2 regions of the Rhodococcus qingshengii JCM 15477 genome follow, and region 1 is predicted to be linked to the other one. Evidence: riboswitches for the same ligand, from Rfam matches in the RefSeq annotation. Region 1 holds a riboswitch; the other holds the start of a gene.
What was found. Region 1 has a riboswitch for cyclic di-AMP ahead of M0639_RS16915 (C40 family peptidase). Riboswitches for the same ligand answer to the same signal wherever they lie in the genome.
Positions count from the first base shown of each region.

Region 2: it holds a riboswitch for cyclic di-AMP, as region 1 does, so the genes downstream of both, M0639_RS22625 (transglycosylase family protein) here and M0639_RS16915 (C40 family peptidase) in region 1, are expected to answer to the same signal.

Region 1 is NZ_CP096563.1:3,723,656-3,727,062, reverse strand. Features, by position in the region: gene M0639_RS16920 (DEDD exonuclease domain-containing protein) at 1-1,003, opposite strand, end outside; cyclic di-AMP (ydaO/yuaA leader) riboswitch at 1,526-1,704, shown strand; gene M0639_RS16915 (C40 family peptidase) at 1,719-2,276, shown strand; gene M0639_RS16910 (C40 family peptidase) at 2,601-3,407, shown strand, end outside.
Region 2 is NZ_CP096563.1:4,956,763-4,960,169, reverse strand. Features, by position in the region: gene M0639_RS22635 (helicase-associated domain-containing protein) at 1-360, opposite strand, end outside; gene M0639_RS22630 (hypothetical protein) at 421-609, shown strand; gene M0639_RS22625 (transglycosylase family protein) at 693-1,256, opposite strand; cyclic di-AMP (ydaO/yuaA leader) riboswitch at 1,265-1,474, opposite strand; gene M0639_RS22620 (YncE family protein) at 1,869-3,266, shown strand; gene M0639_RS22615 (YccF domain-containing protein) at 3,361-3,407, opposite strand, start outside.

The sequences.
Region 1 (3,407 bases):
CCTCGTCGGTGAGGGTGATCCACCAACCTCGCTTGGGAAACTTGGAGCGACGGTTGTACGGCGGCGCATGCGCGCTCAGCAGTCGTAGTTCACGCACCCCGGCCTCGAGAGCGTGCGCGCACTCGACATGGTCCACACGGGTGGCCAGCGCGACCATTTCCTTCATCCGGCCGCGGGTCTCCGAACCGGTGAAGTAGTTGCGGACGCGGCGTCGAAGGTCGGTAGCAGTTCCTATGTAGAGGGCTTCGTCGGAAGGACCGCGGAAAAGGTAGACACCGGGGCTTCGCGGCAGGTTTGCGGCGAAGGACCGTTTGGCCCGTTGATGCGAGGAAATGTTGGGCAGGTAGTCGACTAGTTCGCTGTAACTGTGGACACCCTGGTTTCCGACCCTGTCGATCAGTCCGTGGAGGACGTCGACGGTCGCACGCGCGTCGTCGAGAGCCCGGTGCGTCGGCTGGGTGGTCACTTGGAAGAGATGGGCGAGTGCGGAGAGCTTCACCGAAGGTGCTTCGTCGCGTGTGAGTACGCGCCGGGCGAGTTTGACGGTGCACAGGACACGGAACGCAGGCCACGGGCGCGCGCTGCGTGACGCCGCTGCTTTGAGGAAACCGATGTCGAACGGCGCGTTGTGTGCCACCAGCACCGCGCCCTCGGCGAACTCGAGAAATGCAGGCAGGACACGTTCGATGGGAGGTGCGCCGATCAGCATGGCCGTGGTGATTCCGGTCAGTTCGACTATGTAGGGCGGAATCGACCGGCCGGGGTCGACGAGTGTTGCCATTTCGCCCAGTACCTCGCCGCCGCGGATCTTGACGGCGCCGATCTCGGTGATGGAGTCCTGGTCGGCGCTGCCCCCTGTGGTCTCGAGGTCGACGACGACAAATGTTGTCTCGCTCAGCGGTGTGTCCAGTTCGTCGAAGCTCAGTTGCCGCCCGACGTCGAACTTCTCCCCGTCGGAGAACGGGGGCGGAGACGGAAATTCTCGGGCCGAGGCGGGACTCACACCGCAGACAGTAGAAGTACCCCCCGACACGAATTCGAGAGTGCAGACACGGAATCCGACCCGCACGGACTTCCGTTGCGAAATCGGTCGATGAACGCCCGACAAAAGTAGGAGAGACGAGGATCACACTTGCGGTGGGAACTCGCGAATGTGGACGCGCGCCTACTTGTGAGTAGGGCGAGTCGAGGGGGTCTTCGGTGCGTCTGTCGACGGCTGAAACCGCGTCCGTGACCGGAACAAGTTCTAGTTTCAAGTAATCATCGTTGAACTGCATGGAAGATCGGATTGTCGGGTTTGGTGAGCCTTGGCAGTGGGTAGCGGGCGCGGGTTTGACGGCCTGGAGTGGGTCGCCGAACCGACCTGTTGTTATCTCCCCGTGACCCGCCGGGCGTATCGCGGGCGCGGCACCACGATTTCCGGCGAATCGGGCGCGATTGTCACGAAGCGGTCGACATCGTCGCGATCATTTCGTAACCTTCCTGAGACCTAACGAAGTCTTGCCGGACCAAACAGGACCGGCATCGTCAGGAACCGCCTAATCGGGATCTCCGCGAGGAACCCGAACCGGGAACCCAAGTTTCCACTGGGGTGAATCCCGCCTGGGGTGCAGCACGCAGGATCGCTGCAGACCACGCGGGTAGGGCTGATCTTCCCAGCCCGAACCCGTCAGCTAACTCGGTCGGCGGATGAATGGAAGAAATGGAGCAACCCTTAAGTGGCGTCACAGAGTTTCAAGCGTTCAGCGCAGTTGGCAGTAGCCGGCGCGCTCGCAGTCGGAGCATTCGCTGCAACCGCTGCACCTGCCTCGGCAGACCCCATCACCATCCCCGGCGTCGGCACGTTCGAGGTTCCGGGCGTTTCTATTCCTCAGTTGCCGGTCATTCCGGGCATCACCGACATCGCACCGGCTGCACCGGCCGCTCCCATCTCCAGTGTTGGTGAGCAGGCAGTTCGCGCCGCAGAGAGCAAGCTGGGCTCCCCGTACGTGTACGGCGCAGCCGGCCCGGACGCATTCGACTGCTCCGGTCTCGTTCAGTGGGCATACAAGCAGGCCGGTCTCAACCTGCCTCGCACGAGCTACGACCAGGCTGCAGCCGGCGTTGCCGTCGCACAGTCCGATCTTCAGGTCGGCGACGTGATCTCCTTCTACGGCGGATCGCATTCGGGCATCTACGCCGGTAACGGCAATGTCATCCACGCGTCGACCGCTGGTCAGCCCGTGAAGCTCGCTCCGGTGTCCTCGATGCCGTACGACGGCGCTCGCCGTTACTGATTTCTGAACACGCTCGACGGCTGTCTCCGGTAGGCAGTCGGAACGATCCGCCGCTGTGATGCGGCGGAGCTCGGGGGAGCTCCGGATCTTCGAATGTGGGCCTCGAATCTTCGATTCGGGGCCCACATTTTCGTTTCGCGACAATTCGCCCGGTACTTCACCCCGACACGCCTACCGGCGAGTAGACACAAACGTATGCCGTTCCGTAACCTTATCGAGACATTGCGCGGCCGAGACAGGTACTGTGGATAGTTGACAGCCAGCTAACAGATCGTCGACCGGCCCCGGTCGGCGTCGCTTCACCGAGACGGAGAGTTGCATTCCGTGGTTTCATCGAAAAACAACAGTCGAGTACGGGCCGCATTGACAGTGGGAGTGCTGGCGTTCGGACTCGTTGCAGGGCCTTCGATGCAGGCCGGTGCCGACCCCGTCATCACCAACCCCACCGAGGCGCTCGACAAGCTCGGTGAACTCTCCCGGGTTTCCGAGCAGACCAACGAAGCGCTGCACAACGCGCAGATCGACCTCGACGCGAAGCTGGCAGTCGCGAATGATGCGGACGTGCGATCGGCAGCCGATCAGGGTCTTCTCGACGCGGCTTCGGCGCGCGTCGCCGAGTTCGCTCCGGCGGTAAACCGTATTGCCACAGCGAATTACCAGGGTGCGCGAACCAATCGCCTCTTTGCGTTGATGGTGAGCGACTCGCCGCAGCAGTTGCTCGACCAGATGTCTGCGCTCGACGTGATTTCCAACGACGCGGCAGTACAGGTCTCTCAGTTCAACCAAGCCACTGCCGATGCGCGTGCCGCCTCGGAAGCATCGAAGCGATCGGCCGAAGAAGCGCGAACCGCCGCCGATCAAGCCCGCGCACTCAGTGACGATTTGCAGCGCAAGCAGAGTGAACTGCAGACGCAGATCGCCGACGTGACCAAAGCCTTCCAGAATCTCACCGACGACGAACGTGACCAACTGAGCGGTACGCCTTTCCCGCCGGATGTCGATCTCAGCAAAATTCTGGCTAACTTGACCCCTGGCTCGGGTGCTGCTGCTCTGCAGGCAGGCCTCACGCGGATCGGTGACCCGTACGTCTGGGGCGCGACCGGCCCGAACGAGTTCGACTGCTCAGGTCTG
Region 2 (3,407 bases), 1.2 Mb from region 1:
CATCTTCGACAGAGACTTGTCGACGGCCTTCTTGGTGACCTTGCCCTTGCCGGTCAGGGCGCGTTCGGCGATCGCACTGTTGAGCTCCGCCCGCGTCATCGGAGTTTCCTCGGCGCCGGCCAGTGCCAACAATTCGAGAAGACCGAAATCGAGGGTGTCGAGTTCGTCCGCGGCTCGGCTGACCGACGCGCGTTGCTGTGCCCGACCGCTGAGAACCACCATCGTGCTCGGCGGCGGTACGGCCAGATCGGGGCGCAGACGCAGCAACTCCGTCAACTCGGCGTCACTGCGCGCCGAGAGCCAATCGGTCAGACTTTCGGCTGCGGAACTGCCCGCCGGGGTGCCACGTGTTTCGGTCATCAGGTATCAGATTAGAGACCTGGTCTGTACGGCGTAACGGCGTCCTGTCAAAATGACTTCGTGGCCAACAATTCGAAGCAACACTATGTAGATCCAGGATGGCCGGAAACTGCAGACGGAGATCACGCAGTGACCGAATTGTCATCGACCCGCGCAGGTGGACTTTCACCCTTCGGCGAGGACACCACCTTTCCGGTTCCGGTGGAGTCACTTCCTTACGTACACCCGCACACCGTCATCAACCGATAACAACTCGACACGAAGAAGGCCCGCACCGAATCGGTGCGGGCCTTCTTGATGTTCGAGCGTCCGAGCGGACAGTCTTGCCGGTGTTACTTGAGGAACGACTTCGCGGTGTCGGCGACTGCGAGGATCTGCGGGTCGACCGGGATACCGTTGGCCTCGGCGAATGCGATTGCCTGATCGATGGCGTCGGCGACCGGGTGTGCAACGGTCTGTGCGACCTGCTGCGCCGGAGCCGGAGCTGCCTGAGGAGCCGTCGTGGCCGGAGCGGAACGCTCGGTGGCGCCGCTGCTCAGCCCGAGGCTGGAGGAGCAGGACGGCCATGCGCCCCAACCCTGGTTTGCGAGAACACGCTCGGCAACAACGATCTGCTGCTCGCGAGTGGCCTGGTTTGCGGTGGCTGCGTACTGTCCGCCGCCGTGTGCGTTCCACGTGCTGGGGGAGAACTGCAGTCCGCCCTGGTAACCGTTGCCTGTGTTGATGGCCCAGTTTCCGCCGGCCTCACACTGGGCGAGACGATCCCAGTCGGAGTCGGGGGCAGCGTTTGCGGTTCCGGTGGCTGCAATTCCTGCTACGCCCATGATGGCGCCGGTGACGGCGACCTTGGCGACAGTGCGGCCGGTGGTGGTGGGCTTGCGATGGCGTCCGCTCATGATGGTCGAAATCCTCTCCACACGCGCCTGCGAGGTCAGCTGTCGGGTTCGGGCTGAGAGGTCGCCCGGCCTCGCCTTTCCTGGCTGGAAAGGGTCTGGCTTCACCCCAAGATTCGGTCTTGCGATCGAACCGGTGTCCACTGGAGAACTTTTCTGTTCTCACAGAGGACTTTGGGTCCCCCGTCCTCGTCCCTGGAATGCTCTGTCGGAAGTCCGGTACCCGCGGGACAAGGCTTGGCGCGGCGGGCCGGAGGTGGCCGAGTTTCCCGGCCGAAAACGACGGTAACGGCTCGAGTCGCTCGTGTCACCATTTGATAACGCGGCGTGGCGAAAGCCGTACAACGCGTCACACAAAGCGCAGGAGACTCTTCCCAGGTAGGTGGGGGTGCCCGAGTGAATGTCCGGTTGTGTCCGTTCCGTTATCCATCCGTAATGTGAGCAAGGTCACACGTTGTGTGGAAATACAATTTCGGGCGATTGAGAGGTGTGTCGATCCGGGCCCAAGGTGTGGCCCGTGTCTCAACATCGAGATCGAAACTTAGGTTAGGTTTGCCTGACTTGCCTCGATTGGGCAGGTTTCGCAGAGTCTTCCAAAGAAGTAGGGCACCCCTCATGAAACTGCAATACCGTCGGCGTGCGGTCACCGCATCACTCGCCGTCGCCGCTGCTGCTGTCGGCCTGGCCGTCACTGCTCCCGCTGCACACGCCTCACCCGAGGATCCGACACACGGTGTTGTCGGAAGCTATTCCGCAACCCAGCCCGGCGACATCGTCGTCGACTCGGCAACCCACCGCGGATACATCACGCAGTACGGCGGACCGACCAGCTCGTTGTCCGTCGTCGACACGAACACCGGCAAGTCCGTCGGCACCATCGACGGCGTCGTCGGTTACCCGTCGGCACTTGCCGTCGACTCAGGCCTCGGACGCGCATACGTGTCCTCCTCCTACGGCGGCGCGATCTCGATTGTCGACACGAAGACCGGGAAGGTCGAAAAGACGGTCACGCTGAGCGAGAAGAACCCCGACGGCTCGCGTCCGCAGATCAACGATGTCGTCGTCGATCCCACAACACACCGCGCGTACTTCTCGGACTACAAGTCCGGCAACATCCGAGTCGTCGACCCCAACGCCGCCGACGCCGTGTCGAGCATTCTGGTCCACAAGTCGGCAACGCCGACCAAGCTCGCCTTCGACAGTGTCCGCGGCTTCCTCTACATCGCGGACACCAACTTCTTCGACGAGAATTACGGCCGCACGCTGTGGCAGGCGGACGTACGCAAGGGCGGAGCACTCAAGTCGATCGTGCGTGCCGACAACCTCTACCCGGTCGACGTCGATGTCGACACGAACACCGGCAACATCTACATGACCGACACCCGGGCAACCAACCTGTGGGCGATCACCCCGGCCGGCGCGGTTCTGTCGAAGACCACGCTGTCTCCGACCGCGATTCCCAACGGCGTGGTCGTCGACGCTGCGGCAGGCATTGCATATGTCGCGGACGTCATGAACGGACACCTGTGGTCGGTCGATCTGACGACCCGCGCCACCACCGCTCTGACCGATACCAAGGTTCCGGCACTGGAGAAGGTCAAAAACCTCGCGCTCGACACCTCGACCGGCGCCATCGCGTCGACGACCAACGGGGGCAAGGTGACAGTCGTTGCTGCGTACCCGCTACCCGCGACCGTCGAATTGCCTGCCGCTCAGGTAGGTAAGGCGTATTCGCAGAAGCTCACTGCCGCCGATGCGCGCGCAACCTTTGCACTCACCAGTGGCACTCTGCCCGGCGGACTGTCCCTCGCACAGGACGGCACCATCTCGGGTACCCCCACCGCTGTCGGCAGCGTCACCGTCGAGGTCACTGCGAAGAGCGTGCTTTCGCGTGCTTCGAGCGTGACCATCGTGGTCTCCGAGGGGCCGGTCGGCCCCGTCGATCCGGGCAACCCGGGAACGGGTACCGGTTCGCTCGGTAACCTCCCCGGACTCGGTAGCCTCGGCCGCTGATACGACCTGATACCAGAGAACCCGACCACAGCAACTGCTGTGGTCGGGTTCTTCGGTCCGCGGGCCCGCTATGCGTAATCGACGCGGTCCACGACTATGCGTAATTCACCCGGTCCACGTCGACGATCTCCTTGCCGAGCG